DNA from 3 places in the Neobacillus sp. B24 genome. Region 3 is predicted to be linked to each of the others. Evidence: riboswitches for the same ligand, from Rfam matches in the RefSeq annotation. Region 3 holds a riboswitch; each other region holds the start of a gene.
What was found. Region 3 has a riboswitch for S-adenosylmethionine ahead of ACZ43M_RS22995 (methionine ABC transporter ATP-binding protein). Riboswitches for the same ligand answer to the same signal wherever they lie in the genome.

Region 1: linked by a shared signal. The riboswitch ahead of ACZ43M_RS04550 (LLM class flavin-dependent oxidoreductase) and the one ahead of ACZ43M_RS22995 (methionine ABC transporter ATP-binding protein) in region 3 are both predicted to bind S-adenosylmethionine.
Region 2: linked by a shared signal. The riboswitch ahead of metK (methionine adenosyltransferase) and the one ahead of ACZ43M_RS22995 (methionine ABC transporter ATP-binding protein) in region 3 are both predicted to bind S-adenosylmethionine.

The regions. Positions count from the first base shown of each region.
Region 1 is NZ_AP035777.1:938,143-949,019, reverse strand. Features, by position in the region: gene ACZ43M_RS04565 (C40 family peptidase) at 192-641, opposite strand; gene ACZ43M_RS04560 (MATE family efflux transporter) at 909-2,270, opposite strand; gene ACZ43M_RS04555 (ATP-grasp domain-containing protein) at 2,506-3,462, opposite strand; gene ACZ43M_RS04550 (LLM class flavin-dependent oxidoreductase) at 3,481-4,530, opposite strand; SAM riboswitch class I at 4,638-4,741, opposite strand; gene ACZ43M_RS04545 (response regulator) at 5,336-5,989, opposite strand; gene ACZ43M_RS04540 (sensor histidine kinase) at 5,990-7,183, opposite strand; gene ACZ43M_RS04535 (DUF1700 domain-containing protein) at 7,385-7,897, shown strand; gene ACZ43M_RS04530 (DUF4097 family beta strand repeat-containing protein) at 7,902-8,864, shown strand; gene ACZ43M_RS04525 (DinB family protein) at 9,253-9,741, opposite strand; gene ACZ43M_RS04520 (DUF2187 family protein) at 9,915-10,097, opposite strand; gene ACZ43M_RS04515 (hypothetical protein) at 10,214-10,690, opposite strand; gene ACZ43M_RS04510 (MarR family winged helix-turn-helix transcriptional regulator) at 10,756-10,877, opposite strand, start outside.
Region 2 is NZ_AP035777.1:4,388,257-4,399,133, forward strand. Features, by position in the region: gene ACZ43M_RS21785 (ammonia-forming cytochrome c nitrite reductase subunit c552) at 1-682, opposite strand, end outside; gene ACZ43M_RS21790 (NapC/NirT family cytochrome c) at 685-1,197, opposite strand; gene ACZ43M_RS21795 (hypothetical protein) at 1,264-2,076, opposite strand; gene ACZ43M_RS21800 (glycogen biosynthesis protein GlgD) at 2,414-2,593, opposite strand; gene ACZ43M_RS21805 (YtzC family protein) at 2,590-2,871, opposite strand; gene mnmL (tRNA modification radical SAM protein MnmL/YtqA) at 3,083-4,045, shown strand; gene mnmM (tRNA 5-(aminomethyl)-2-thiouridylate-methyltransferase MnmM) at 4,042-4,614, shown strand; gene ACZ43M_RS21820 (tetraprenyl-beta-curcumene synthase family protein) at 4,776-5,843, opposite strand; gene ACZ43M_RS21825 (alpha/beta hydrolase) at 5,880-6,683, opposite strand; gene ACZ43M_RS21830 (gamma carbonic anhydrase) at 6,846-7,361, shown strand; gene metK (methionine adenosyltransferase) at 7,405-8,604, opposite strand; SAM riboswitch class I at 8,840-8,985, opposite strand; gene pckA (phosphoenolpyruvate carboxykinase (ATP)) at 9,261-10,850, shown strand.
Region 3 is NZ_AP035777.1:4,608,244-4,619,120, forward strand. Features, by position in the region: gene sufB (Fe-S cluster assembly protein SufB) at 1-387, opposite strand, end outside; gene sufU (Fe-S cluster assembly sulfur transfer protein SufU) at 561-998, opposite strand; gene ACZ43M_RS22970 (cysteine desulfurase) at 988-2,217, opposite strand; gene sufD (Fe-S cluster assembly protein SufD) at 2,217-3,518, opposite strand; gene sufC (Fe-S cluster assembly ATPase SufC) at 3,543-4,328, opposite strand; gene ACZ43M_RS22985 (MetQ/NlpA family ABC transporter substrate-binding protein) at 4,850-5,695, opposite strand; gene ACZ43M_RS22990 (methionine ABC transporter permease) at 5,712-6,380, opposite strand; gene ACZ43M_RS22995 (methionine ABC transporter ATP-binding protein) at 6,373-7,398, opposite strand; SAM riboswitch class I at 7,520-7,631, opposite strand; gene ACZ43M_RS23000 (O-acetylhomoserine aminocarboxypropyltransferase/cysteine synthase family protein) at 7,748-9,064, opposite strand; SAM riboswitch class I at 9,130-9,234, opposite strand; gene ACZ43M_RS23005 (hypothetical protein) at 9,313-9,660, opposite strand; gene ACZ43M_RS23010 (MFS transporter) at 9,792-10,877, opposite strand, start outside.

The DNA of each region.
Region 1 (10,877 bases), 1.7 Mb from region 3:
AAATTTTAAAATACTATATTAACCTTTACAAGTTTAAAATGTGAAAAATATGTGAAAAATCATCAAATAATAACATTTTCTAACACAGTTGCAGCGGTTCTGTTATTTGTTCACCAGTGACTCCAAAGTAAGTAGCTTTTTTTTCACTAATATTTTTTTAAAAATAAAAAAGACCATCGCTATGATGATCTTTATACTCGCTTTACTCCAATATATCTAGCATGCCAATATGGATTGCTTGTATTTGTTACAATGACCCCTTTTGAGGAAGATGCCATGATCATTTTTCCGTATCCGATATAGATGGCAACATGAGTTGGGGCACTTGCTTTATTCGGTGCATAGAACAATAAATCACCGATATTCAAGTTAGATGGTCGATATCCGTTTCCATAGTACATTTGAGCAGCAGTGCGATTTAGTGTTTTGCCCGCTTTTCCGTATGAATACTTCACAAGACCTGAACAGTCAAAACCGCTCGGCGAAATCCCGCCCCATTTATAGGGAACCCCCATATTTGCTTTTGCAACAGAGATTGCTTTTGTATGATAATATGCCGCTTCCGCTTTATCACCCTTGGCGGCGAACAAAGTGCCACAAGAAGCAAAAATAGTGAAAGCGATGATGAGTTTCTTTAGCATGATTGTTTCCTCCTAGTGTGATTTGATAACTTCACTATACTAGAAAGGGATAACAGACTCATCACAGCCATATGTTAATTTCATTACAAAGTTATTCTAAAATAATTTTAAAATCACTAAGTGTATACACATCAGAATGAAATTTGACTGGGATATTAAGTACAAATGCTATTCTAAGTACCGAATTGTCTTTCAACAATCGCCCCCCATTTTCCCCATCAAAGTTAAAAGTACACCTGTGCTTCCCTTTGTTCGATCGTTCCATTTTTAGACAACATGGTCCTGCAATTCATGTTCAACCGATTTTAACTGAATGGTATCCCAATCGGTTCGATAAAAGCGAACCATGACACTGATTCCAAACACCGCGAGATAGGAGTATAAGGAGACCCACGCGCCTACACTGCCCCAATCTAACATAAAAGTAAGCACATAACTAAGTGGAACAAAGAATAACCACCCTAATAACAGTGAGATTTTTAATAAAAAGGTTGTGTCGCCAATGCCTCTAAGGCCGCCGGCGTAAAAATTTAATAGGCCATCAAACAATTGCAAAAATGCCGAAATCATCACTAATTCTGCGGCTATTTTATACACTTGGACATCGTGGGTATAAATCTTTGCAATTGGCTCTGCCCAAAAAAATTCAATCACACCCAAAATCAATAGAAAAATACATCCTAAAATGGCAGTATTCGTCCCTGCCTTCCTTCCTAATACAGGTTTACCTCGTCCGACTTCTTGTCCGACAAGAATCGTTGCGGTGGATCCAAATGCAAAAGCGGGCATGAATCCGAGACTCATGACACTTAAGGCCACTTCGTTTGCTGCCAACGCACTGGTTCCTAATCTCGTAACAAATGCGGTAAAGACAAACATGGCCATGGCCATCGAAAATTCCTGTATGCCTAACTTTGCACTTTCTCCAAAAATTAATTTTGATTCTGCAGGGTTGAAAGCAATTCTTTTGCGTGTTTCATAGGTTGGATGTAATTTTATGAAATAAATGTAAGCGCAAAATAGAAACGTAACCAACTCACCTGTAAAAAATGCAATACCTGCCCCCACCAGACCTAATTCAGGAAGACCAAAATGTCCATAGGTTAATCCAAAGGTAAGAAAAATCATGAAGGCTCCGCCTAATATCGTACTGATCATCGGTGTTTTGGTATCCCCAATCCCACGGAGAAATCCATGAATAACAAAGGTGAAGATGGAAAAGACCATCGCAAAGAAACGAAATTCTAAATAACCTTTCCCTTCACGAATCATTTCAGGCGAGCTTCCCAACAACTTAAAAATGGCTTCTGGAAACAATAAACCAACTAATAAGACCAATGCTGCCGCCACTATACAAAGATAAAAAGCGATATAAGTGCGTTCAACCCCTTTTTTCATGGTGTTGGAGCCGTAATTTTGTGCCACCAGGTAATTGGTGGTATGCCCGATTCCTGAAAATAAGGCCCAGGCATTGTACATGATAATGTTGGAAACACCTACGATTGCAATCGCAAGAGCCCCTAATTGGCCGACTAATATGAGATTAATGGTTCCTGTCAGTGTCGATGAAGCAAATGATGCAATCGAAGGTATAGCAAGCAGTAATATCTTTTTCCATTCTTTAAACATTTAGTAATCTCCTATGGTCTCTTTTAATTTACTAATCTTATTAAGAAAAAACAAAACTCTATTTATGCCCTTACTTAGTGGAGAATCAGGATGTACATATATAATAATATATTCTAGTGAACTGACGATAGTAAGCATCTACCATTTCAAAAATAAATTTTATGCTGTAAACAAAAATAAGCCGCCGATTATGGCAGCTCAGTTTTACATTTAATCTATATTTAGTTCAACCAAATTACACCGTTGCTGTGGCTGCGTACTTTTCTTCCAATGTCTTTTTTAAAAATAAAGCAACTTCGAGCATGCCGAATTTGCCGGCTTTTGCTTCTGCATCAGAATTGTAGTTGGTATTGGTATTAATATCGTACGTATAAATATCACCGTCAGCATTTCGGATAAATTCGATTCCAGCCACTTGAACCCCATTACCAGCTAACACCTTTTTATATTTTTCTAAAATTTCGTCGTCAAACCCGTCAATGATTTGGAACTTTGGCTTCTCTTCCACTTCTTCTCCTACCGGACAGAATAAATCGCCAATTTGGCAGGCGTCCGCCGGGCAAAGCTGGAATCCTTCCGAAGTATCCACCTTGACGGCATATACAAAGTTTCCTCCGACAAACTCACAGCGGGTGATGTAGCTTTCAGGAGATACAATGTATTCCTGGATCAGTGTAATGCCATCGACCGGTTCTTCGAACGTTGGTCCTTCCACATACGCTTTTAACGCTTCGATACTTTGGAACAATTGCACACCTAAACCTTTTCCGGCACGGTTATGTTTTGTAATAAAGGGCTGTCCAGAAAAGCTTTCCGCTGCCTTTAAAATGTTTTGCTTGCCAACTGCGGCAATCGTTTTTGGCGTCTTCACACCATATTTATTTAACTCTAAGTATTGTAAAACCTTGCTCACTTCCAGCTTTAGAGCACTCGTTCCATTTAATACCGTGCGGCCATGCGCTTCTAGCCAAGCTAATACCTGTCCAGTAAATTCAGCGGCAAAACGATGATCACGTGTATGGGAAGAAGCACTCATGCGGCTATAGAAGATTCCTTCGGGAGGTTGTGCCGATAAATCTAATGTACCCTCATCTAAATGCCATTCTTCATAAGGAACACCAAGCTCCTCTAATCTCTTTGTTAAATGGACGGTCCACTCACTATTTTCATGGATGACATATACTTTGCTCATGTTTACGGCCTCCTGTTTCTAGTTGTTTATTAAACTGCGTTTTTGTTCCACTAACGGCATAACCTGCTTTGCGAAGCGCTCCATTTCCTCCAGTTGCGGGGAAAATTGTAATAACAATAAGTCTAAGCCGGTTTCTTCATATTGTAAAATTCGATTGGCTATCTGCTCCGGTGTTCCTACCAGGTTTGGCCGCAGACCGCGATTGGAAACCGAGTAATCCTGTAATTGGATCTGCTGCTCTAATTGTGATTTGGTTGTGAAGTCTTTAAAGCCGGCATACGCGCTAGACTCCTTCACCGTCGTGATTTTTTCAAGCTCAGCAAAAGCCTCTTCTTCACTTTCACGGCAAATGACATAGGCTGCCATTCCGAAAGATTTAAATGGTTCATTGTTAGTTTGTTCACGGCGTGCCTTCATTTCAGCAATTTTTTGCTCAATCTCTTCTATTGTTCCACCGTGCATCACGTAAGCGTCGCATTTTTCGGCAATCGTTTGCTTACCTTTTTCGCTTTCACCGCCTGCATAAAGAATCGGGTTCGGTCGTTGAACTGGTTTCGGAGCAAGCTTCGTGTCTTTTAAGTCGTAAAACTGGCCCGCATAATTAAAGGTTTCTTCTGTCCATAACCCTTTTAGCACATCAATAAATTCCTCGGTTCGAGCATAACGCTCATCGTGCTCGGTGAAAATGCCGCCATATTGACGCGCTTCTTCTGCCCACCAACCCGAAACAACATTAAGCGTAAAACGGCCGTTGCTGATACGGTCAATATTGGCGGCCATTTTTGCTGTCACAGCAGGATTATGAAAACCTGGGCGAATCGCGGTCATGATTTCTATTTTCTCTGTCACGGCAGCAAGTGCCGCTGCGGTGGACCAGGCTTCAAGAGAATCATGCTCCGGTCCTTTAATATCATTTAAATATAATTCAGCAATCAGTGTCGTTGAGTATCCCCAGTCTTCAGCTGACTGTATGACTTTTTTCGCATAGTCAAAGGTTGGTGGCATATTCTCGTCATCTACATTCCGCAGCCAGCCTCCAAAAATCGGTAACCAAAAACCATATTTCATCTCTGTTCTCTCCTCTGCTGTTCTCATTCTCTAGTTTTCTTATTCGCTAAGTTGGATTTATAAAAAAACAAAAAACTCTCTTCAAAGAAGAGAGCCTAATAACCCCCTTCTCATCTTTCAAGCCATACGCTTGATGGAATTGGCACAGTATTCATACGAACCTGCTGCCGAGGCTTCAAAGGGCCAGTCCCTCCACCTCTCTGGATAAGAAGAAAAATATTTTTAAATCTATTAATATAGCGATAATAATTTAAATTCAGTCAATTGTCAATCAAATATTCACCACGGGACAGTGCTCAGGGCATATTTTCACAGCAGAGATTAGGACCATCCTTCTGATATTTAAAAGAACGATTGTTAAAGTAGTTTATGATGTTTATGAAAGGAATATCCACTCAAACGCATCATGAGATTTCCTTTCATGACATTTCTGAGAGGAAAATTCACTCAAACGCGCCATGAGACTTCCTTTCATGACATTTCTGAGAGGAAAATTCACTCAGGCTCGTCATGAGATTTCCTTTCATGACATTTCTGAGAGGATAATCCAATCAAACGCGTCATGAAACTTCCTTTCATGACGTTTCTGAGAGGATAATCCAATCAAATGAGTCATGAAACATCCTTTCATGACATTTCTGAGAGGACAATCCAATCAAATGAGTCATGAAACATCCTTCCATGACGTTTCTAAGAGGAAAATTCACTCAAACGCGTCATGAAACCTCCTACCATGACGTTTCTAAGAGGATAATCCACTCAAACGCGTCATCAGACATTGGTCTTTTAGTTAATTGATAACGTTTTACCTCGTTAACCCTTCCTGCTTTGCCTTGAAGGCGGCTTGAAACCTATCTTTTACATCTAGTTTGTGGTAGATGCTGGAGATATAGTTCTTGACTGTTCCCTCGGATAGAAATAGTTTTTCTGCGATGTGTTTATTGCTTAGTCCTACTGCAATGCATTGCAGCACTTCTTCTTCACGTTCTGTTAAGTCGTAGTTATTCTTGTTTTCCTGCTGGGTTGATGTTTCATGACTGTTTATTTGCTGAACTAGCAGCTTGGCCAAATCCTGCGGGAGCAGGGTCCCGCCTTTATGAATCAGTTTAATGCCTGCGAGCAAGTCTTTTGGATGAATGGCTTTCAGCAAGTAGCCTTCTGCCCCAATGGCTAACGCGTCAATCACGTAATTAATTTCTTGGAAGGTGGTTAAGATAATCACCTTGATGTCCGGCCAGCGTTGTTTGATCATTTTTGTTGCAGAAATTCCATCCATTTCCGGCATGTTAATATCCATCAAGATCGTGTCCGGTTGATGCTGCTGGCATAACGCAACGGCTTCAGCCCCATTTTCCGCCAAACCAACTACTTCAATTTCATCATCCATATCTAACACGATGGACAAGCTCTCCCGAATCAACTCTTGATCATCCGCTATGACTAATTTAATGCCGCTCATTTAGGCCACCCCTTTTATCGGTACAGTAATCGTCAGCTTTACCCCATGGTGTGTTCCACTTGTAATATCAAGATTCCCATGCAATTCCCCAATCCGTTCCTTCATCGCGGTGAGACCAAAACCAGGCTGCAAAGCATCAATGGGGCTTCCGTTATTTTCAATAGATAACACAATCTCATAGTCCGTAAATAAGTAATCAACCAAAATTTCTGAAGCACCGCCATGTCGTTTCGCATTTGTCAACGCCTCTTGAAGACAGCGAATGAATGCGAGTTTAATATTCTTAGAAATGGGGATTTCTCTCCCTTGCCTATTAAACTGAACATCGGTATCGGTATTTTCTTTAAAACTATCAACGATTTTATGTAAAAGCTCCGACAATGGCTGTTCATTTTCTGACGGGGCTATTTGGTGGATATGTCTTCGAATGTCCTCCAAGCCTTTACGAGAAACATTAGCAAGGGCTTCAACCTTTTGTTTCGCTCGATCAACATCCTTTTCCAGCAAATAAGAAACGGCGTCAAGCCCCATGGTTACAGAAGTAAAGTGATGGCCAATCGTATCATGCAGTTCTTTTGCAAGCCGGTTCCGTTCTTGGAGCAGCGTTACCTTCTCGATCTGCTCCGCATATTGCTGAAGCACCCGATACTGCTCTTGAATTAACTGATATTGTTTATTATTTTCTTCGATGATTCGTTTTGTCTTCTGCTGCGAATGAATGACATAGTTAAAGCAGGCGCCAAAGCCTAGGAAGATGAAGATATCGATGTACTGAAGAAAATAAGTGACGGTGTCCATAGTCCACAGAGTAGGGAGCGGGTACAAAATTAAAAACACTGGCAAGGTCCATCTGGCCGACTTCTTTGTCGCAAGGTAACCAACCATCAAGATGGACATGAGGATCATGGCGGGACCAAGGTTAAAGTGTTCAAATATATTAAAATAGACGGAAGCTCCGCCTCCTATGATGAGCTCGGCAATCGGATAAAGAACCGGGTTTTTATACCCAGGTCTCCAAAAAATGAGGGGGACTAAATAATAAACGGTTAATATACCGACAAAGGATACATACGTAAGTACACTCTCACCTTTCACATCGATAAATAGGGTAAGGACACCAGCAAGGTACCAGCACAATCTCAAGAAAAAAATAAACCAGTCTACTCCAACCCACTCAAATGCGGCTTTCTTCATTCCAGCTTCGCGCCTCCACCCTGCTACTTTTTTCCTATCCTTACCTATCTTACAAGAATTTGGTTAATTCTAACAGTCTTATAAATAAAAAATTCAGATGGCATAATGAGGTCTTTTTCATTTCATGACTAACTTCACTACGGTCATATGACTTTTTCTTTGTATGATAAGGTCATAGGGTTACAGAAGGGAACGAGGAACATGAAAAATGAAGAAATGCTGCAGGAGTTGGAGGATCGATTAAAAGGCCTGCCAACGGAGGATCGGGAGAAATTACTCGATTTGTATAAGGACCTTATAGAGGTCGCTTCTGAAAATCGGAAAGTTAGTACAAATTCACCTGGTGGGTTAACTGATAACTACCCATTGCCGATTAATACGGAAACTGATTCTTATCGCAATTTAGGTCGAATCATCCTTGCATCGATTAGTTTATTTTTCTTCAACCTTATTTTTATGCTAGGTCCAGTGATTGCGATATTTTCTGTTTATCTGTCACTTTGGGTCGTGAGTGCAAGCTTTGTGATATCTCCCCTTTTTGTCGTTACACAGGTATTGAACGGCGGGTTTACAACCTTCGAGTTATTTCTATCGCTCATTCTGTGCGGAATTGGCATTGCGCTCGGGGCAGGCATGGTCAAAGCAGGCAAATGGTTATATAAGACGTTTAGCAGATACGTAAATTGGAATATGAAATTAATCAAAGGGGATTAAAAAAATGAGAAAAATTATGTACGGGGCGTTAGGACTTGTGGTCATTGGAGTCATTGGTGTAATTATGTCAATCAACACTTCCGGTGTTGAAGCTTTTACATTCAGTTCAGTAGATGTGCATGAAACAAAAGAAGTCTCAGCAAAAGGGGTCAGCAATATCGTCATCGACTCGCCCACTGTCGATGTAAAACTTCAGCCAGGCAACGGCGATAAAATCGAAGCTGATTTTTCCGGTCAGGTAGGGAAAAAGAGTAAAGATTTATATAAGCTGGATCTGGATAAAGACGGTGATACTGTTAGAATTACTATGGAAAAAGAAGATAAGTTTCAGTTTATGATGTTTAACTTTACAAAAGTAAGCCTGAATGTCAAAGTGCCTCAACAGGTTTATGACTCGATTGAAATAACTGCAGCATCTGGCGATATTGCCTTAAAAGAAATAAAGGCAAAGGAATTATCAGTTGTAACAGAATCAGGTGATATAAAAGTCAGCGATGCTGCGGCAGAGGGTGCGCTTACCCTACAGGCTTCTAGTGGGGATATTACCGCTAATGGCAACTCTTCCAATACACTGGACATCGAATCAAGCAGTGGGGATGTCGAGATAAAAGATAACGTGGCCAAGGCAACTGACGTCTACACCAGCAGTGGTGAAATACTTTCAGATGGTCTGGTCTCGGAAAACATCAAAATGAATACATCCTCCGGTGATATGGTGGTAACAGTGGAAGAAATGACAGGAAATATAATGTTAGAAAGCAGCAGCGGCGATATTGACGTAAGCTTTGCCCAACCAGCCACTTCCGTGAAACTCGATTTCAAAAGCAGCTCAGGCGACGCCACGGCGGACCTCGATGAAATGAACTACTCAGAAAAATCAGAACACCGCATTCTTGGCCAAAGCGGAGAAGGCAAATTCAAACTAACCGCACGAACCAGCTCAGGCGATTTTAACGTGAAAGACTGAACCAACGGAACCATGGGGACGGTTCTAATATAGGCAATCGGAAGTTTTGCTCAAGTTTCGAAGCACTTTATAAGTAAACGGAATTTTAATCTAAAGGAATTACTTCTAAGGAATTATCGCAAAATTTTTGATTGCCTGAGTAAGCAGGAAGTTTTAAAGTTTTTGTACAAGTAATTCGACATCCATAGTCAAATTTCCTGCTTCTACTGGTTCCCCCAAAAGCCGAAAACATACAAGTAATGAACAAAAACTTGTATGTTTTCGGCTTAGCTATTTCAAATGGTGCCAGCCCCAATACTAGCTGCATATAGTAATATATCTCAAATAAAACTTACTCAACGAAAAAGGCAATGTCCAGTAAACATTGCCAAAATACTTCTTAAATATATTAATCATCTGTCCCTAGAACATCTGTATTCGGTGGCTCATACCCCATCTGACGGAGCATGGCTGCTATTTGTCCCTTATGATGAAACTCGTGAGTGATGGTGTGTATTAGCAACTTGCGGGGAGTAATTGATAATAGTTCAGGTGCTGATCTCCAAGGGATTTCTCTTTCAATTAGCTCGTTTAAACTATGTCCATGTTGTTCTAATAATTCATTTACGATTGAATCCACTTGCTCAAAGCGTGCTATTATTTGCTCTAAACTGATATTATGTATTTCATCCTTTGGAGTAAGTGGTTTATTTGTCTTCAGCAAAACAAATGAGCCAAGCCAGGCAACATAGCAATCTGCTATATGAACCAATGTATTTCTTACACTTTGCCAACCGAAACCATTGGAATCAGTAAAATGATTAGAATCTAATTTCCCACAAAAATCTAACAGAGTCCCCCTAGTCTGTCGGACCCATCCATATTCGTTTTGAAGCATCCAAACACCCACCTTTAACAGATATAACTACTTATTCTATACATGTATAGAAAAACCTTTCTTTACTGACTATTCATTTATTAATAAAAAAAGACCATTTTTATATAGGAAGTATTTATAGCAATAAAATAAGCAACGCGATTGCGTTGCTAAATTTTTCTCTTGCCTCGTTACTAAGTTGACTTGGTAATTTTATAATTTTTATGATTGACGATAGTAGTAAGCGGTTCGTTTTTTTGTTTATTGAATCCGTACTCCACAATAACGGAATTGTCTCTAACAACCTTAACAATCCCTTCATAGCTTTCCCCTTCTCGATTAAATGAAATAGTGTCCCCGATTTTAGCAGTCGCCATTTTATCACCCCGAACTTATTATTTTCAGCAAAGATAAAAAAATGCAGAAACAATTAAAATAGAGCACATTCTAGTTTTAGTGCCCATGCTCTTCAGTTTGGTTTAAGATATTATTATTACCGTGTATTTGGTTTAAATAGCTTTTCCTTAAAAAATTGAAAACCATATAACAGCAATGCTTCCACCATAAAAATGAACATTAATGGGGTTTTTTTCATTCGAACCAGTGATGCGATCCCGAATTTTTGTAAGTAATACACCAAACCATATGTAAATGCCCCATCGACGATTATATTCAAAGTTATGTATCGTAAAAACTTTCCGTACGTCCACTTTAATATCCAAAGTGTACCAATCAAAAATGGCCCCCACATAAACGGTATGACCCCTGACATCTTAGGATGGAGTGTTTCGTACCACCACCACCATCTACGCTTTTTGGCAACGAAGTTCACGATCCTCACCACCAGAGAAATAAATAAACCGGCTGGGAGAAACCGCTTGAAGGCATCCTTCCCTAACAACGGAACGCTGAACCAAGGAAGAATCATCAACAATAGCAACAATGATTTGGAATACTTCAAATGCTTCATTCACGCACCTCCTGTTTCATCCATCTTACATAACAATCAAGGCAGCTAATTATCATTTTTTTCCATCAAACATAGTCAACGCCCTCCATTTTCGCGTTAATGACCTTGTTCCCAAAACTTTCGCCTTTCATGACATCAAGAAACCTTTGTCCATAATCTAAAAAGCTTACTATTTCTCTCTCGGATA
Region 2 (10,877 bases), 220 kb from region 3:
TATTGCTGGCAGCAAAATAGTATTCATCGTGACACTGTCCGCAAACATAGGTGCGCATGTCATTTTTCGTCGGGTTGGAGGTATCAACACCCTTTGCTTCCAATGCTTTATAGAAGCTCGGACGGGTTACCCGTAAATCCATTGTTTTTGGATCATGACAGTCAGAACAGCCTATTGGTGAGTGGCCCATCTCTTCACCCTTTGGCCAAATCACTTGGTTGAAGTTCGCGCCCCAATAATCATCGCCCATTTCCTCAATCATTTTTGGAACAGCAGTAGATTTACATGTATAACAGGAACCTACTGATTTATCGGTAATCCGTTTGATACTCCGGATATCTTCCAATGCATAAACGTGACCACGGTCCTCATTATATTCGGTGGCAAACCCGTATCCATTGAAAAGAATCGGCAATAGCGGTTCTTTGTCCGGGTCGTATTTGCTGCGTTTTTCAGAACCATTGTATTTTGTATCTTCCATTTTCTTATTTTTCATATAGCTGTTGTATTGTAATGGAAATTGGTCCTTGAAGGCTTCATTTGAGATTTCATCTGCTGAGAGGCCTGTCGTCTTCTTGCCTGCCGCGTTTGCTGTCTTTTCGCCGGAATCATTACTGCAGCCAGTGATGATCAGCACAAACGCCAGAAGAAGAAGATATGCCCCGTATCTAACCCTGCTCATTCTTAAAATCCTCCCTTATTTTCTAATAGCTCTCCTGATTTCGGCGGCTTGTTGAAATGATCATCTTTAAACCCTTTGCCGTGCGGTACAGTTTTGTGACAGGAAATACAGCTGTCTTTCGCATCATGCGATACATTGCTGACCGTACTCTGGTGGCAGGAGATACAGTTATCGTTCATAATCGCTTTGGTGCGTTCTGTCGCACCAATCACATCCGGAATTTTCTCTGTGCCCAATGTGTTGAAATAAATATGGGTCATCCCTGCTCGGCCTTTAAAAAATAATTTTCCCACTTCACTCTTATGCGGCAAATGACAATCATTACATTGCAATTCCGCGTGAGTAGAATCCATGAATGACGTATAGACCGATTGCATCGTATGGCAGTTTTGGCAAAAACCAGGTGAGTCCAAATAAGCCATTGTTTTAACTGTTGAAAAAGACAACGCAACCCCAATCAGCAGCGCAACAACAATCAACACCTTTTTGTCAATTCTTAATAGTTTTTTGAACACATTCTTCACCTCCCATAGGTTACTGTCTCTGTATATATGTTAAAGTACGATGTACGTTTAACCGGATTATGAAGCTTGTCTCCTGTTTCTTTTGATTAAAACAGTCAACGCGCCTGCTGAAAGAATACTAACACCGCCAAATGTTCCAAATGCTAAATAGTTGATACTTTTATCGTTTTTTTCTTCTACATTTTTTTCGGAATTTATTAATTCAATTGTCGGCTTTGTTTCAGTTCGCTTATATGTAAGCTTAAAGTTTTTAAGGTCCCCCGCTTTCACATCCTGAAAGTGATAAGCAAAGATATCTTTTCCATCCCCATGGCTTTGATCCTGCGGTGCTGGAGTCAGCTTCATTTCTTTCGCTTTAGCAGGTTTTGAAAAATTGATATTCACCAGTCCGATATCAACGAAGCTTTTGAATTGATAGGATAATGATTTCTTTGCCTTATTAACCTTCAGAGTGTCACTATAGTATTCCACAACAAACTTATAACGCTCTCCAGGGGCAATTTCTTCCGTTGTAGTCCAGGAAATTGTGCCACGTTCCTTATCAATGGCATATTCAATTTCATATGTTTGTTTTAAATCTGCCGAGTAGTCAGCCACATAGCCAATCCGAAACCCGGGGTCGTTCATTGGAAGCGGAATTTCAATTTGCCCTTCTTGCGGTTGATTAGAGTTATTAACCATCGAACCATGGTAACCTATCAACAGCGGGGCATGGTTCTGATCTTTGTCATTTGGATGGTAGGCAAACTCAGGCATCACTTGAATGGTTAACTCCTCCATGCTTAACGAGGGCAGATTTCCTTCTGCTCGGCATATTGAAGGGCTTACAGCGACAAAAAGTATAATTACGACGAAGAGAATCCTTTTCATTAAAAAAACTCCTTAAACAGATTTGGAATTCATTGTGAACACGTTCACATATTTTTCAAAAAAAATAGGCTTGGGAATCCATTCAGTTACGGTGAACGTACTAATAAACGGAGGTTTTATCGGTAGTTGCGTATTTCCTTACCCTATTTAAACCATGGAAAAAGAGGGGCAATCTGTGACGCGCATCACACATCAAATTATAGTTATTACAAAACTGTGAACGTGACTTTTCACTATATTTAAGGGGTTTTTAGGGTAAATTTGATGCCTTAATGATTTTTCCAAAAATCCAGTAAAAAAAATCCCTCAACAATTTGTTGAGAGATTTGTGAACATTTTATGAAGATTGGTCCTTTTCTTGGTGGAATTTGGATTTAACTGGCTGTCCGCCACTTTCCTCATATTTCATTTTAGCTTGCTTAATTAAATCAAAATCCTGTCCGAGTTCCAGGTCATTGTTATTGATTCCATTCCGTGTTTTCTGTTCGGGGTTTTGCTGTTTTGACCGTTTTTTCAAAACTGTTCTCCTCCTCGTGACCCTTGTAATATCAGGCTGTTCTGCAACTGTTGTATTTGAAGTCTCATTCGGTGCAGCTGCTCCCGCTGCTGCCCATTGGCACTATGGGCCATCGTACAGATGTCCTGATAAGTTGTCTCCAGTTGTTGCAGTGCTTTTGTATAACCATTATCATTATAATGCTCTTGTAGACTGCTCTGCTTATATTGGTCCTCGGCAAAGCGTACAGTATCTTCTACCTGCTGGGTTAATGTATCCATCGAATCACGAGTAGCCATCTAAACAACCCCCTCCTTGGTCTGTCACTTCCCTTGAAGCAGAATGCTTCATTTCTTATTTTGTTCTCCAATCCCTTTACTATAACCAGCGGTAGATAATAATTACTGGCAAAGACGTGAAACAATTACAAATGGATAAGCCTAGTTGTTCGTGTTAAAATGATTCTTATGATTGCGTTGCTGAAATAAAAATACAAGGAGGTTTTTCTGAATGCTTCAGACCAAACCTTTTCCATATGCTTCTGATGATAAGCGTTATCATACATGGAATTACCATCTGCGCCAGCAATTTGGCCATAAGGTGTTTAAAGTGGCTTTAGATGGCGGCTTTGACTGTCCAAACCGTGATGGTACAGTTGCTCATGGCGGCTGTACATTCTGCAGCGCCTCTGGTTCAGGTGATTTTGCGGGAAACCGAGCGGAATCACTTCAAAAGCAGTTCTATGATATTAAAGATAAAATGCATACAAAATGGAAAGATGGCAAATATATGGCCTACTTTCAAGCGTTCACGAATACCCATGCTCCTTTGGAGGTGCTTCGTGAAAAGTATGAGACCGTTCTAAAGCTTGATGGGGTAGTTGGATTATCAATCGCTACCAGACCTGATTGCCTACCGGATGACGTCGTTGAATATTTGGCTGAATTAAACCAGCGAACTTATTTATGGGTTGAATTGGGTTTGCAAACGGTTCATGAGCGCACTGCGCTGCTCATCAATCGGGCCCATGATTTCCAGTGTTATGCCGATGGTGTAAACAAACTGAGAAAGCACGGAATCAGGGTTTGTTCCCATATCATTAATGGTTTGCCGCTTGAAAACTATGACATGATGATGAAAACTGTCCGAGAAGTGGCCAAACTGGATGTTCAAGGAATCAAAATTCACTTGCTTCATTTATTAAAGGGGACGCTAATGGTCAAGCAATACGAAAAGGGCCTGCTCCAATTTCTTTCCCAAGACGATTACGTAAACTTAGTATGCGACCAATTGGAAATTTTACCGCCGGAAATGATTGTTCACCGTATTACGGGCGATGGACCAATTGACTTAATGGTTGGGCCAATGTGGAGTGTTAATAAGTGGGAAGTATTGAATTCGATTGATGCCGAGCTTAAGCGAAGAAACAGTTGGCAAGGCAAGTTTTACAACAAGGAGTCCGCGCTGGTATGAAACTAGACCGAATACTTTCGTATGCCAAGCTTTTGCTTGAAAAAGCGGTTAATCCTGGTGATGTGGTTGTGGATGCTACATTGGGAAACGGCCATGACACCGTTTTTCTGGCCAACCTTGTAGGCAGCACCGGTAAAGTATACGGTTTTGATGTTCAAGAACTTGCCTTAACTGCAGCCAAAGAACGCTTAAATAACCAAGATCTGTTGGACCGGGTTACACTTTTTCACGCTGGTCATGAAAAAGCTGCAGAATTAATACCCGTTGAGCATCATGGGAAAATTACCGGGGCGATTTTTAATTTGGGCTATTTACCGGGCAGTGATAAAAGTATTGTCACCAAACCGGGAACAACTATTGCAGCGGTCCAACAGCTGCATAAAATGCTGGCACCTGAGGGTATCATTGTTCTTGTCTTATATCACGGACATGAAGAAGGGGCTTTCGAGCGGGATGCCTTATTAGATTACTGCAGGCAAATCGACCAAAAATCAGCACATGTATTGCAGTACCAATTTATTAACCAGCAAAATAATCCGCCGTTTATTATTGCTATTGAAAAAAGGTAAAACCAGGCTCGGGCCTGGTTTTTTGTAATTGTTGATATATCGCAAAAATGTGTCGATATCCTCTGATTTTGTGTCGATATAATTGTATTTTGTGTCGATATCATTTCAATTTGTGTTGATATCCACCAAAAATGTGTCAATAACCGTTATCACCCACATATTTATATCTTCATCATTAGTCTAGTCACAAACGCCGGCACGGCTTTTTGCAGAGAGCGATAGGCTAGTCCGTTAAAATAGAAGAAATAACTAATCCAGCCACCAGACTTTATGATTTTTCTGGCTAGCTTGCGGACATCTTTCTGTTTTCGAACCTTTGAATCCGATAAGTAAATCCCTAATAACCCCCGATTAATCAGCTGGTGGAATTTCTTATGTGGCAGAAATTCTGTATGACGGTCAGCCTCAACCATAAAATGAGTTAACCTGTTGAACAAGCTCTCCTGATTACGATAATAAAAGCAAAAATTCAAATCTCCGCCGGCAATATCCTCCTCTTGGTCAATAAAATAATCAAGCAGAATATGGAGGCCTTGTATATATGGGAAATACCCATTACGGATATTATCTGCATCGCTTGCCTTGAAATCGTCTCTTATTGCATAGGATATTAGGCAAAAAATTCCAAGCGTCGAACCAGAGCAGGCTGAAAATTCATACCACTCCATCTCGGGCAGTTGATTCTGATAACGTTGAAACCAATTTTCCAGTCTAGGTACCCGCTCTTCTCGCTTCACATGCTTATGGATTTGCAGGTCACAATAAAAACGGCACAATTCCAAAAGATAATCCCTAATGATATCATAATGCTGGAGTTCCTTTAGAACATTCCGGCATGTTTCTGACAAGTCATTTAAATATCCGTTATCGTCTTGGTCTTCCCGGAGATGATAATAATTTTTCCTGCCAGCATTCACCACTAAAGCATCTGTCATGGATTCGTGGAGTGATGCAAAATCATTTGGATCCAGGGACGTGCTCCTGTCGCAAAGATTATCAAGATAATCACTGATTGTTTGGTAGGCGACAATAAACTTCACAGCTTGACGATAATCCTCGCCCGCGGTCAATGCAAGAATGGCTCCGCCTTCACAATGAAAAGTTTTATGCTCAATACTGGCTAGTGCCTGTTTTCTTAATTCGGGATTGGGAATTTCTTCAGCCCTGCTTCTCCAATAAGCCAACTCTTGATGAACTGCGGGGAGTATTTTGCGGTAGACTCTGGACATTAGAGTTATTGGCTGCACTGAATGTCATCCCCTTCTTTATACGATATAGCCAATCGCTTTCAATTGACTGTTGACAAAATCCTTGGCATATTCAAATACCTCTTCACGCTCAGGTTCATTAAAGATTTCATGATAGCAGCTCGGCCATTCCTTAAATCTTTTTTCCGATAATGGCACATAATTAAACCATTCTTTAACGGTTCGTTTATTGACGATTTTGTCATCTCCGCCCTGCATGACAAGCATCGGCACATCCTGGGTGTCTGGAATATTGACGAAAGCTTGCTTAATGGCCTCTGCCAATTCACGATACCACCTAACTGATACCTTTGTCACATAAAGTGTATCATTTGAATCTGCTTCCCTGACATCTTCATTCCTTGTCGCCATTTGTACAGTCAGGCCGGAATTGAGCCGAAATGATGGAAACACCACATTTAATCCATACGATAGGAAGTTCATAAATTTAGACGGTTTCTGTAAAAGGCCCAGACACGGAGAGGAGAGAATCACTCCGGCAAGGTTTAGCCTTTCCTCCTGCAATAAACGGATCGCAATTAATCCCCCCATACTATGGCCAACTAAGAAAACCGGCAAATCATAGCGATAGGCTGTTTGAATCCAATCCTTTACTTCTATTATGTATTCATCAAAGTATTCTATATGACCGCGGTTTGCCCTTGTCGTCATCCCCTGTCCCGGAAGGTCGGACATGATGACGTGAAAGCCGGATGAACGCCACATTTCAATCAGCCAGCCATAACGTCGATGGTGTTCCATAGCGCCGTGGACAATCACGATAACAGCCTTTGCGGATCCTTCTGCTTCCCACTTCCACATAATTGCTCCCCCTGAAACTTCTCATTTTAAGTATTTTACCATATAACCAAGGGTCAATGATATTTATGGGTTACGTTAAACACACTGTATAATAGTATAATTTTTGAAAAGTGCTTCATTTATTCGTTAAAATAGAAGCATCATCCCAAAGGAGAGAGACTAATGATTTATCCATTTAAAGATAAATATCCTAAAATCGCTGATACCGCATTTATTGCAGATTATACAACTATTACCGGCGATGTTGAAATTGGCGGGGAGTCAAGCGTCTGGTTTAACACGGTGATTCGCGGTGATGTTGCGCCGACGAAAATTGGCAACCGTGTCAATATCCAAGATAATTCCATATTACATCAAAGCCCCAACAACCCGCTAATTTTAGAGGATGAAGTCACAGTCGGACATCAGGTCATTTTACATAGCTGTATCATTCGAAAAAAAGCGTTAATTGGAATGGGCTCGATTATCCTCGACCAGGCAGAAATTGGCGAAGGGGCATTCATCGGCGCTGGCAGTTTAGTGCCCCAAGGTAAAAAAATACCTCCGAACACATTGGCGTTTGGCAAACCTGCCAAAGTAATCAGGGAATTAAATGAGGAAGATATCAAGGACATGGACCGAATTATAAGAGAATATGCAGAAAAGGCTCAGTATTATAAATCACTGCAAAAAAGATAAGAAAAACGGGAATCACACGTTATGTGTAATTCCCGTTTTCTAATCAGCCCTCCGCCTGTTGACGAAGTGCTTCAGCTTTATCGGTCCGTTCCCACGGAACATCAACATCAGTACGGCCAAAATGTCCATATGCCGCTGTTTGCTTGTAGATAGGACGCCGTAAATCCAACATTTTAATAATTCCTGCAGGGCGCAGGTCAAAGTTTTTGCTGACAAGGTCAACTAAAATATCTTCGCTCACTTTGCCGGTTCCGAAAGTATCAACCGAGATGGATACCGGTCTAGCGACACCTATGGCGTAGGCAAGCTGTACCTCACATTTGTCTGCAAGACCTGCGGCAACAATATTTTTTGCCACATAGCGTGCAGCATAGGCAGCCGAACGGTCAACTTTTGTTGGGTCTTTACCGGAAAATGCTCCGCCGCCATGACGGGCGTATCCACCGTAAGTATCAACAATAATTTTACGGCCTGTTAATCCCGCATCCCCTTGTGGGCCGCCGATTACAAAACGACCGGTAGGGTTAATAAAATATTTAGTATTTTCATCGATTAATTCCTTGGGAACAACCGGATTAATAACATATTCTTTTACATTTCGCTGGATCTGCTCTAGCGAGATTTCGGGATGGTGCTGCGTAGAGATAACAATCGTATCGATCCGTACAGGTTGATTATTTTCATCATATTCTACCGTTACTTGAGTTTTGCCGTCTGGTCGAAGATATGGAAGAATATCCTCCTTACGAACTTCTGTCAACTTGCGGGCAAGCTTATGTGCTAAAGAAATTGGCAGTGGCATAAGTTCCTTCGTTTCATTACAGGCAAATCCAAACATTAAACCTTGGTCCCCAGCACCGATTGCTTCAATTTCGTCGTCAGACATTTGGCCTTCGCGTGCTTCAAGCGCTTGGTTGACTCCCATGGCAATATCAGGGGATTGCTCATCAATGGAAGTTAAAACGGCGCAAGTCTCGGAATCAAATCCGTATTTTGCACGATTATAGCCAATTCCTTTAATGGTTTCACGAACAATCTTTGGAATGTCCACGTAGGTGGAAGTGGTGATTTCACCAGCAACAAGCACCAATCCTGTTGTTACGGAAGTTTCCGCAGCAACACGGGCATTCGGATCCTTGGCTAAAATGGCATCTAAAATGGAATCAGAAATCTGGTCACAAATCTTGTCGGGATGACCTTCAGTTACTGATTCAGAAGTAAACAAACGACGCTTTGTTGACATCTGAATTCCTCCTATACTATGAAATAAATGAGGCAATAGTAAAGCTTGCGAACCTCAGAGTTTGATACGGAACTCATTCCCTTTATAGTATGAAATAATTACAGGAATTTTATTAAAAATAAAAAACCCGAAGGCGTTCTCACGTTGTATAAAAACTATTATGTAGACGCAGAAAAAAGAAAAAACCTTCCCATTAGAGGAAAGGTTGAGTGCAATGTTTTGCGCGTGCCTTTCACTCTTATCGTTCAAGGCATATGCCTTGCATCAGGTTTAGCACCTTTGCCCAGAAAACGACCGTACACTCGTGGCATATCGGTATTTTCTTAGTTGCAGGTTGCTGGGTTTCACAGGGCCTGTCCCTCCACCAGCTCGGGATAAGAGAGTATCCGTTCAAGGTTAAATCATAACCTACACAAACAAAGCATGTCAATGGATTTTTTAGCAACTTTTGGTTAAAATCAAACTTTGGTACATGCAAAATCTTAAACCAATTTACGTAAAACACGACCCATTTTCATGACTTTTTACTAAATATAGAATATTGTATAAAATACAACTTAATTTAATTGATTAGTATAGACTAATCAATTAAATGTGTTATACTATTGGATAAGAATATTTAGAGTATAAAAATCTTTAAAAGGTAGGTTTCTTAAATGAATTCTGTTCATACTCCAAATGAATTAAAACTGTTCCTGAATGAATGCAATGCCCAGGTTCAACTATCTGTGCCGCAGCTGGTAGAAAAAATCTTAAGCAGAAATGAAGGATCCTTAACTGCCACAGGTGCTGTTACCGTTTCAACAGGAAAATATACAGGACGTTCCCCACAAGATAAATTTATAGTATCCGAATCGACCACAAAAGACAAAATTGCCTGGGGCGCGTCACTCAATCAGCCAATTTCTGAACAGGTTTTTACAAACTTGTATAATAAGGTTTTGGACTACTTAAAGCAGCAAGATGAGATCTTTGTATTTAAGGGTTTTGCTGGAGCCGATAAAAAGTCACGCCTGCCGATTCAGGTTATCAACGAATTCGCTTGGCATAATTTATTTGCACAGCAATTGTTTATTCGCCCAACCGAAGACGACCTTTTGACCCACGACTCACAATTTACGGTCATTTCCGCACCAAATTTCAAGGCGGACCCTGCTGTGGATGGAACAAATTCAGAAACCTTCATTATTATATCCTTTGAACATCGTGTCGTACTAATTGGCGGGACAGAGTATGCCGGCGAAATGAAAAAATCCATTTTCTCTGTAATGAATTATTTACTCCCGGAGAATAACATTTTCTCCATGCATTGCTCGGCGAACGTAGGTATAGAAGGTGATGTTGCCCTTTTCTTTGGTCTTTCCGGAACAGGAAAAACTACCCTTTCAGCCGACCCTAATCGCAAACTGATCGGCGATGATGAACACGGTTGGTCATCCAATGGTGTGTTTAATATAGAGGGTGGCTGCTATGCAAAATGTATCGGCCTTACCCGTGAAAAGGAACCGCAAATTTTTGATGCCATTCGCTTTGGAACTGTACTTGAAAACGTTGTCATCAATAAAGAGTCACGAATTCCGGATTATGATGACGGTACTTTGACAGAAAATACGCGTGCTGCCTATCCGATTGAAGCCATTGATAATATCATTGTACCTAGTATTGCCGGACATCCGACCACAATTGTGTTCCTGACTGCTGATGCTTTCGGTGTACTTCCTCCCATTGCAAAATTAACAAAAGAGCAGGCAATGTACCACTTTTTAAGCGGTTACACTTCCAAGCTTGCTGGAACTGAGCGTGGTGTGACTTCACCACAGGCTACCTTCTCGACCTGCTTTGGTGCACCATTCCTGCCGCTGCCGGCAACTCGATATGCCAATATGCTTGGTGAAAAGATTCTTGAGCACAACGTTAATGTGTTCCTAGTGAATACAGGCTGGACTGGGGGCGAGTATGGTGTCGGCAACAGGATGAAGCTTTCCTATACAAGAGCAATGGTCCAAGCGGCTCTCGAAGGAGAACTAAATCATGTTGAAACCGTCAAGGACGAAATCTTCGGTTTAAATATCCCGCTCCATATAGCCGGGGTTCCGGATGAAGTGCTGCAGCCAGTGAAGACATGGTCAGATGCTGATGCCTATGACAAGAAGGCAAAAGAACTAGCCGGGAAATTCCGCGAAAACTTTAAGAAGTTTACAAATGTTGCACCAGAAATTACAGCTAAAGGCGGCCCAATTGCCTAATTTATTGAAAAAAGCGATTCAACGTCG
Region 3 (10,877 bases):
GTAAACAACCTCAGATTCATACTGAGCGGAAACCCCGGCAAGATATTTTTGCTCTGCTTCAGGAATTCCAAGTTTGTCAAAGGTCGCTTTAATTTCTTCAGGCACTTCGTCCCATGACTTCTCAGATTTTTCAGATGGTTTTACATAATAAGTAATTTCATCGAAGTTTAATGAATTCAGGTCGCCGCCCCATTGTGGCATTGGCATTTTATAAAAATGCTCAAGCGATTTTAAGCGGAAGTCAAGCATCCACTGCGGTTCGTTCTTCATTTTTGAAATCTCTTCAACAATCTCACGCGTCAAACCACGCTTTGAGCGGAATATGGAAACGTCTTTATCGGCAAAACCATATTTATAATCACCGATTTCCGGCATTTTCTTCGCCATCGTCGTCTTCCTCCTATTTATTTGGAGCGGAAGTGCCTTGATCAGGGGCGACAGGCATAAGACGTGCCGGCAGGAAGGCTGCTCTTTAGCCTTCTTGACGGATTGGCTTATGACCCCGAGCCCCTAGGCGCTGGAGCTGGACAGTAGTCCACTCGCGACCGCTACTAAATTTTTTAGTCTTGTTTCTCTTCCTTCAAGCTCTTTTCCATTGCCTTCCATGCCAAAGTTGCACATTTGATTCTGGCCGGGAACTTAGCAACGCCTTGAAGTGCTTCAATATCACCTAAGTCGATATCATCATCGTGTTCTTTACCCTGCATCATATCGGAAAAAATCTTCGACAGCTTTAAAGCGTCTTCGATTTTTTTGCCTTTGATTGCCTGGGTCATCATCGAGGCTGAGGACATGGAAATTGAACAGCCTTCTCCTTCCTGCTTGGCGTCTACCACTACACCATCTTCGACCTTAAGGGTCAATTGAATGCGGTCACCACAGGTTGGATTATTCATATTAATTGTATGGCTGCCATCTTCCAAAATCCCGCGATTACGCGGGTTTTTGTAATGGTCCATAATTACTCTTCGGTAAAGTGCATCTAAATTAGAAGACATCGCTGAAATACTCCTTCGTTTTGACAAGCCCTTCAACAAGTTTATCAATATCTTCTTCAGTGTTATACAGGTAGAAGCTGGCACGTGCTGTAGCCGAAGCGTTAAGCCAACGCATCAGCGGCTGGGCGCAGTGGTGACCAGCGCGGACGGCGATACCTTCCGCATCCAATACAGTCGCGACATCGTGCGGGTGAACATCAGCCAAATTAAATGTCACCAGTCCAGCGCGTTTTGCCGGTTCGAGCGGACCGTATATGGTCATCCCTTCAACACTGCCCATTTTTTCAAGCGCATAGGCTGCAAGCTTATGCTCATGCTCGGAGATGTTATCCAGCCCAACTTCATTTAAAAAATCGATTGCAGCACCAAGCCCAATAGCTCCGGCAATGATTGGTGTACCACCTTCGAACTTCCAAGGAAGCTCTTTCCAGGTTGATTCATACAATTGTACGAAATCAATCATCTCACCGCCAAACTCAACTGGCTCCATGTTTTCAAGCAAATGCTTTTTGCCGTACAGAACACCGATTCCGGTAGGACCACACATTTTGTGGCCCGAAAACGCAAGAAAATCGCAATCTAAATCTTGAACATCGATTTTCATATGCGGTGCACTTTGCGCACCATCAACAACCATCACAGCACCATTTTCATGGGCAATCTTAGCGATTTCTTTCACCGGGTTAATCACACCAAGCACATTTGATACCTGCATGACAGAGACAATCTTTGTATTTGGTGTTACCGTTGACCGCACATCATCCAATGAAATACTTCCGTCTTCTTGAAGCGGAATATACTTCAACTGGGCTCCGGTCCTTCTTGCCACCTGCTGCCACGGAATGATGTTACTGTGGTGTTCCATGTGGGTAATGACGATTTCATCGCCTTCCTTCAAAGTCGCGGCGCCGTAGCTAGCCGCAATCGTGTTGATGGAAGTTGTCGTACCCCTTGTAAAAATAACTTCTTGAGTTGACTTGGCATTGATAAACTTACGAACCTTCTCACGGGCACCTTCGTAAGCATCAGTAGCCTTTGTTCCTAGTGTATGCACACCGCGGTGGACATTTGAATTGTATTCGCGGTAGTATTTTTCAATCGTTTCAATAACCTTAATCGGCTTTTGTGAAGTGGCTGAGCTGTCCAGGTAGACAAGCGGCTTGCCATTCACTTCTTGGTGTAAGATCGGAAATTGACTGCGAATATCCTGGATATTCATTATCTTACTTTCCTTTCGATAACTTCCGTTAATTGCTTTTTCACGTGCTCAATCGGAAGCTGGTTAACTACTGGTGCAAGGAAACCATGTATCACAAGACGCTCTGCTTCAGTCTGCGGAATCCCCCGGCTCATTAGATAATAAAGCTGCACAGGGTCAACGCGTCCGACAGAAGCTGCATGTCCGGCCATAACATCATCTTCATCAATTAACAGAATTGGGTTGGCATCGCCGCGTGCTTTTTCGCTAAGCATCAAGACACGAGAGGTTTGCTCAGCATCTGATTTTGATGCCCCGTGTTCAATTTTGCCAATTCCATTAAAAATGGAAGTAGCACTATCTTTTACGACACCATGATTTAAGATATTACCTTGTGTATGCTTACCAAAATGAACAACCTTGGTCGTGAAGTTTTGCGTTTGCTCGCCACGGCCAACAACAACAGTTTTGGTATCGCCATAAGAACCGTCACCAAGCAGGTTGGTTGTATTTTCAGAAATCGTATTGCCCTCGTTCATTAAGCCAAGCGCCCATTCAATCCGAGAGTCTCTGCCAGCCACACCACGGCGGTTCACATAAGTAGTGATCCCTTTAGCCAGATTATCAACAGCACCGTACTGTACTCTTGCATTCGTATTGGCAACAACTTCTGTTAAGATGTTTGCCAATGTATTAGAAGTTTCCACTGTAGAAATGTAGTTTTCAACGTATGTGATCGAGCTGTTATCATCACCAACAACTAGCACATGGTTAAACAGGTTTGCTTCACCATCATCGTGGACAAATACTGCCTGAATTGGTTCAGCGATTTCCACGTTCTTTGGTACGTATAAAAACACACCGCCGTTCACTAGTGCTGCATGAAGGGCTGTCAGCTTGTGCTCATCAGCATTGATAGCTTGTGTCATATAGTACTTTTTCAATAAATCACCGTGCTCTCTGGCAGCGGTAAAGATATCAGTAAAAATGACGCCTTTATCCGTTAACTCCTGGGATAATGATAGAAAAGCAGGAGTCTGGTTGTGTTGGATATATAAATTATGAGTTTCTGCATCAAGGTCGATTAACTCTTTTACTGCTTCAGGCAGCTCAGCAAGCGAAGTATAAGCAGAACTTGTAACAGTATGCTGATTAAATTGTGTAAAATTCCATTTATCAATTTTCGTTTTATCAGGTTTCGGCATTGGCAGCTCATCTAGTTGGGCCAAGGCCTTTAGGCGAAGCTCTTCAAACCAGACAGGCTCGCTCATCCCTTTTGAAAAAGAGCTGACAAAACCAGTATCAATAGTTTCGATTGTCATGTTAATCCTCCTAACTTAGGGCTTTTAAGCTTCTTGCTCAACTGTTTCATCTTCAATACCAAGCTCTTGCTTGATCCAGTCATAACCTTCTGCTTCCAAGCGTTGTGCAAGCTCTGGTCCGCCAGATTTAACGACACGGCCCTGCATCATCACATGCACATGGTCAGGAGTGATGTAGTTTAATAAACGTTGATAGTGAGTAATAATTAAGCAGCCAAAGTCATCAGAGCGCATTTGATTGACACCTTTTGATACGACCTTCAGCGCATCGATATCAAGTCCGGAGTCGATCTCGTCGAGGATGGCAATTTTCGGCTCAAGCATCATTAATTGCAGAATTTCGTTACGCTTTTTCTCACCGCCGGAGAAACCTTCGTTAAGATAACGCTGTGCCATATCGAGGTCCATTTCAAGGAATTCCATTTGCTTATCCATTTTACGGATAAATTTCATTAAGGAAATCTCATTTCCCTCGCCAAGACGGCTATTAATCGCCGAACGCAAGAAGTCAGCGTTTGTTACACCGTTAATTTCACTTGGGTATTGCATTGCTAAAAATAGACCGGCACGTGCGCGCTCATCTACTTCCATTTCCAAAACATCTTGACCATCTAAAGTAATGCTGCCGCTGGTCACTTCATATTTCGGATGACCCATGATGGCAGCGGATAATGTTGATTTACCAGTACCGTTTGGACCCATGATTGCGTGGATTTCTCCACCTTTTACTTCAAGGTTTACACCTTTTAAAATTTCTTTCCCATCGATTGCAACATGCAGGTCCTTGATAGTTAATGTTGATCCAGCCATTTTTATACCTCCGCAAAAGAATGTTTTGTATCGTATCGACAGCGTCGATAAGGTATTTCATTCTCAATCTATTCTCATTACAATCTTATAACAAATTAAATGTGTTAGCAACCTTTATGCAGTGATAACTAGTCTTTGTTTTCACTAAAGCGTTACCAATTGAGAATGATCAAGATTTTTGAAAGAAAATTCTGATAAGAATTATGTAAAATAAACTCGAATTAAATCATACCTTATTTTACAAGGAAATGCCAATGGATAAAGTGAAACTTCAATCAGTGGGGGTTTTTTCCATCCCCCACTGATTGTTAGTTGAACCAATCGGGCATTTACGGGCAGTTAACCCCCACCTATACTTCTTCGATTTGTGCAAGTATTAAGATGGGGGTTTTACTGCCCGTTAATGCGGGATAAATTGATGGTAATCCATTCTATTTTTCACTTAAAAGGGTGGATTAATGTATATGGAAAAGAGGCTGTCAAAAGCAGCCTCTTCATCTTTGTTTCTTCTTATTTAATTATTACTCGGATACCGGTACAACTGCTCCTTCATATTTTTCAAGGATAAAGTCTTGAATTTCTTTAGAGTGCAGCACTTCTACAAGCGTTTTGATTGCTTCATTATTTTCATCGCCTTTACGAACGGCAATGACGTTTACATATGGAGATTCTTTATCTTCAATCGCAATAGAATCCTTGATTGGGTTTAAGCCGCCATCAATTGCATAGTTGGAATTGATTAATACAGCATCGCCTTCGCCATTATTGAAAATCTGTGGTAATAATTTTGCTTCGTAGTTTGCATCAAACTTTAATTTTTTCGGATTGTCTACAACATCTTTAATTTCGGCCTTTGTTTTATCAATGCCTTCTTTTAGCTTAATTAAGCCCTCGTTTTCAAGTAATGATAGCAGACGGCCATGGTCAGCGACTGAGTTGCTCATAATCAGATGCGCGCCTTCTGGAAGGTCGTTAAGATCTTTGTATTTTTTTGAATAAACACCGATTGGCTCAATGTGAATTCCGCCAGCATTAACAAATCCATAGCCAAACTCTTTATTTTGTGCCTCGAGGTATGGAATGTGCTGGAAGTAGTTTGCATCCAATTCCTTTGATTGTAGAGCCTTGTTCGGTAAAACATAGTCAGTAAATGTTTTAATTTCAAGATCAATGCCTTTTCCTTTTAAAATCGGTTTTGCTTTTTCAAGAATTTCCGCGTGTGGTACAGTTGATGCTCCAACCACTAATTTTGTTGTTTCTGCTTTATCCCCGCTAGTGCCTTCAGACTTGTCTTCATCTTTAGTGCCGCAAGCAGCTAATACAAGCGCAAGTGTTAATGTTAAGAGTACGTTTAACCATTTTTTCATTTTCAAACTCTCCTTTTTATCTTTTATCTAATTTTGAAGTGATGAAATCACCAATAAACTGAATCACAAACACGATGATTAAAATAATGACTGTAGCGATGAAGGTTACATCATTCTGATTGCGTTGGAATCCATAGTTATAAGCAAGGTTTCCCAAGCCGCCGGCACCAATCGCTCCGGCCATCGCTGTATACCCAACAAGGGCAATCGCTGTAACTGTAATCCCCGAAATAAGCGCCGGCATCGATTCCGGCAGCAGCACCTTCCAAATGATGGTGCCCGTTGTGGCTCCCATTGATTTTGCTGCTTCAATGACCCCTTTATCAATTTCCCTGAGGCCAATTTCGACCATTCTCGCATAAAACGGGGCAGCACCAATTATCAGCGCAGGCAATGCGGCATCTTCACCAATCATTGTTCCGACCAAAAATGTTGTAAACGGAATTAATAACACGATTAGGATAATAAACGGGATTGAGCGAAAGATATTGACAATGCCGCTAATAACCGCATTTATCGGCTTATTTTCCCAGATGTTTCCTTTTGCTGTCAGAAACAAGATTAATCCAAGCAGCGTACCCAATATAAATGTTGCAAGAACAGATATGCCCGTCATATAAAGGGTATTTTTTGTTTCTTGCCACATAATCAGCCAATCCACATTCGGTAAATATTCCTTAATCATTTACAACCACCTCCACTCCTACCTGCTGGGAACGAATATAGGCAATGGCCTTGTTGATTTCAGCCTCGTCCCCATCGATATGAATGAACAGTGTCCCATATGAACCGCTCTGCGTTTGCGAAACTTTACCCTGCAAAATATTTATTGTTACATCGTGCTGGCGAATTAGATTCGTAATTACCGGCTGCTCTGCAGATTCGCCAATAAACGTTAATTGAGCAATTTTTCCTGAATTATAACGTTCAAGTAAGTGGTCAGCTGTTTCCTTTGTTTCCTCTGGTTCAGACACCTGCTGCACAAACCGTTTAGTAATTGGCTGCTGCGGATTTTTAAACACATCCAGTACCGAACCAAGTTCTACAATCCGGCCGCTTTCCATCACGGCAACCCGGTGGCAGATTTTCCGGATGACATGCATCTCATGGGTAATTAACACAATCGTTAAGCCCAATTTTTTATTAATATCGACTAGTAAATCGAGGATTGAATCCGTCGTTTGCGGGTCGAGAGCCGAGGTTGCCTCATCACAGAGAAGTACCTTAGGATTATTGGCAAGCGCCCTGGCAATGCCGACACGCTGTTTTTGACCTCCGCTCAATTGTGAAGGATAGGCATCTTCCCGGCCTTGGAGTCCGACAAGCTTCACCAGCTCTGCCACCCGTTTTTTTCTTTGCGGCGCGCTTACTCCCGCTATTTCCAAAGGGAAGGCAATATTTTCACTTACTGTCCTCGACCAAAGGAGGTTGAAGTGCTGAAAAATCATGCTGATTTCCTGACGGGCTTTCCGAAGCTCGCTGCCCTTTATTTTTGAAATCTCGCGACCGGCAACAGTGATACTTCCTTCGGTCGGGAGTTCCAGACCATTCAGCATCCGGATTAACGTACTCTTTCCGGCGCCGCTATACCCGATTACGCCGAAAATTTCTCCATCTTGTATTTCCAAATTGACATCATCAACTGCTTTTAGCTGGCCTTTTTTGGATTGGAAAACTTTGCGGACACTCTTAATTGAAATCATTGACTCACCTACTTTTTATCCTTGATATAGGTTTTGACTATTTTTATGAAAGGATTCTTTTTTTAGAAAAATAAAATGCCCTTCCGCACGGGCAGAAAGGCATCAGTAAATACAATCCTTTCTCCCATCTCCCAAAGCTTGACGCTTTGTGTGAATTGGCACCATTTCAGTTTCAATGAACTGACGGTTGCCGGGCTTCATCGGGCACATCCCTCCACCTCTCTTGATAAGAGCTTAAGCAATCTTATATTTAATTAAAAATATTTTCAAAAATTAATTTACGTTTGCTATCGTATCATGGATAAAAAGTCGTGTCAACGAAATAGTTTTATTATCTTACTAAACTATTTTATGCATTCGTTTTCAGTGAAGACAATCCTGTTGCCGCTTCGATTGCTTGCTCGAGATCCTCAACCAAATCCTCGACATTCTCAATGCCGATGGAAAGACGAATTAAATCTTCCGACACACCTGCTGCTTTAAGACCTTCCGTATCAAGCTGCTGGTGAGTTGTGCTTGCTGGATGAATAATTAGGCTCTTGGCATCGCCAACATTGGCCACATGTGCCCAAAGCTGGATGTTGTCGATTAATTTCGCGCCTGCTTCTTTGCCGCCCTTAATTCCGAAGACCACCATGGACCCTGCGCCTTTTGGCATATACTTTTTAGACAATTCATAATCAGGGTGTGACGGATGCCCAGGGTAAGAAACCCACTCTACCGCAGGGTGATTTAATAAGTACTGTACTACCTTTTCTGTGTTAGCGACATGCTCTTTCATGCGCACATGCAGCGTTTCAAGTCCAAGCGTAAATTGGAAAGCATTTTGTGGGCTTAATGCAGGTCCAAGGTCACGAAGGAGCTGGACACGTGCTTTAATAATATAAGCAACGGCACCTAATGCTTCTGCATAAACAAGATCATGATAGCTTGCATCTGGCGTCGTGAAACCAGGGAATTTCGGTGAATTCCAGTCAAACTTGCCGCCGTCAACTATGATGCCGCCAGTTGACGTGCCGTTACCAAGGAGCCATTTGGTCGCCGAATGGACCACAATATCAGCCCCATGCTCAATTGGCCGGCACAGGTATGGCGTAGCGAAAGTGTTATCGATGATTAACGGTACACCTGCGTCATGCGCAATCTCCGCGACTTTTTCAATATCAAGGACGCGAAGACTTGGGTTGCCGATTGTTTCCGCGAAAACCGCTTTTGTTTTTTCCGTAATGGCTGAACGGAAGTTCTCAGGATTCTCCGCATCAACGAATTTCACATTGATTCCGTATTTCGGCAGGGTTACCGCAAATAAATTATAGGTACCGCCGTAGAGGTTTCCAGCTGCAACAATTTCATCGCCTGCTTCAGCAATGTTTAAGATTGCCAGTGTGATGGCTGCCATCCCGCTTGCCACCGCAAGTGCGCCTACGCCGCCTTCCAACAGTGCCACTCTGTCTTCAAAAACAGTTGTGGTTGGATTGTGAATCCGGGTGTATATGTAGCCAGGCTCTGCTAGCGCAAACAGGTTTGCGGCATGCTCTGTGCTCTTAAATTGGTAGGCATTGTTTTGATAGATTGGCACGGCCCGTGCCCCTGTAACTGGATCTGGCGCCAAGCCGCCATGTACACTCAATGTTTCAAATCGATAGTTCTTTTGGTTTTCGGTCATCTTCCTTGCTCCTCTCTTTTTGGAAAAATAAAATCCCCACTTCATAAGAAGAGGGGATTATGCTCTTCTTATCTTTCAGAGCGAACTTGCTCTGCTGGAATTAGCACCGTATGTAAGTCACCGGTTGCCGGGCATCACAGGGCCAGTCCCTCCGCCTCTCTTGATAAGATAACTTATTTAATTGATAGAATATTTAAAAACATAATACCGCAACTTCAATTCCGAGTCAATGACTTTGAATAAAATTTTTATGATACAAGAGCGCCGTGCGGCATTGTCAAATAAAACATGGATTCAAGTAATAAGATTATTCTTAAGGGTGCTGATACCATCAGCCGACCGCTCTTTTGAAGGACTCTCAATCTTTCCCTTCCTTCTAATAGTCGTGTTATTTCCGGAGGCTGACCACTGATTTTGATGGTGGTGTGCTCCATGTCTTTTTCATTTGAGGCTGTTACCTCACCATGTTTGATTACTAGCACAATAGTTTGTTGATCTGAAATCAAGGATACCCGTAAATCAGCAGACTCTAACAACGGCTGCAACTGTCCCTGCCTTTTTACAGCCATTAGAAATGAACTTACTGCTTCCTGCATTTTCACCACTCCGAATCATTTGTCTCTACCAATACTATTCAGCAATAGCGCTTGTATTCCTTTTAGATTCGCTCGACAAATATCTGATGTGTCTGAGGAAATAATGAGATTTCCCAAGATATATGTCGGATTTATGATATTTTTGTAGAAACGGATTTATTGTTATTGGTCGAAATGCCCCTGAAGACGACCAAGAAATAGATGGAACCGATTAGATATAAAACGGCGGTTATGCTGAACACATAGGCATATCCCCAATAAGCCCCATACTGGACGACAATTCCGGTCGAGACCGGCCCCATTAGTGCCCAGCCCAAATTGAATACCATTTGGTTTATTGAGTTCGCCAGCCCCTTCATCGAGTCGTTGACCTTTGACATCATCAGCGACATTTGAATCGGATTTCCGGCGTTCATTAATGCTTGGCGAAATAAAAACCCTAGTGCCGCCAGCCATAGGTGGTTCGTATAAGCTGTTAATAGAAGAAATGGCAGCGAAGCTAATTGGAGGAACACAACAGCCCTTACTTCACCTACTTTTTTCACGACCCATGGACCAATAAACATTGCCAATGCTGTTGCCGCCTGCCCGAGCGAGATAATAAAACCAATTGAAGTTGTCGATGCGCTGAAACGATCCGAAAAATACAGATTTAAATAGGGAATCACCAGCCCTGCACCAAAACCGATCAGCATTTGGGCAATGGCAAATAAGACAATTAGTTTCATGCCGTTAGTTTTCCATATGAACGGTTTTTCCGGTGCTTTCTTTGGTTCTAGTCGTTTTTGGGTCAATGCTTGGAATTTTGTAGTAGGTATAATCGCAATCAAATAAATGACGGCACCAATAATCAGGGTCAATCTGATGCTATTGAGATCACTGACAAAAAACGAGAACACGTCAGTTAGCAAGCCGCCAAGGAGACTTCCTACTACATTGGCAGCCGTCATAAACGCAAAATGCAGACTGAATAAATTTACCCGCTGTTCCGGGGTTGAATTTTCTGCAAGCCATGGGATTCCCGAGACTTGCAGAAAGGCCATTGCCAGACCGCTGATGAACGCAAAAGTAATTAATAATTGTTGGCCGGAAACGACACTTCTAGCAAGCAGGATTACCCCTGATAAGAGTATTCCGTATAAAATGACTTTCTTACGGCTGTAGCGGTCACTGATGATTCCCGCTGGGATAAGGATCAGTGCCGTCGCTAACGAGGT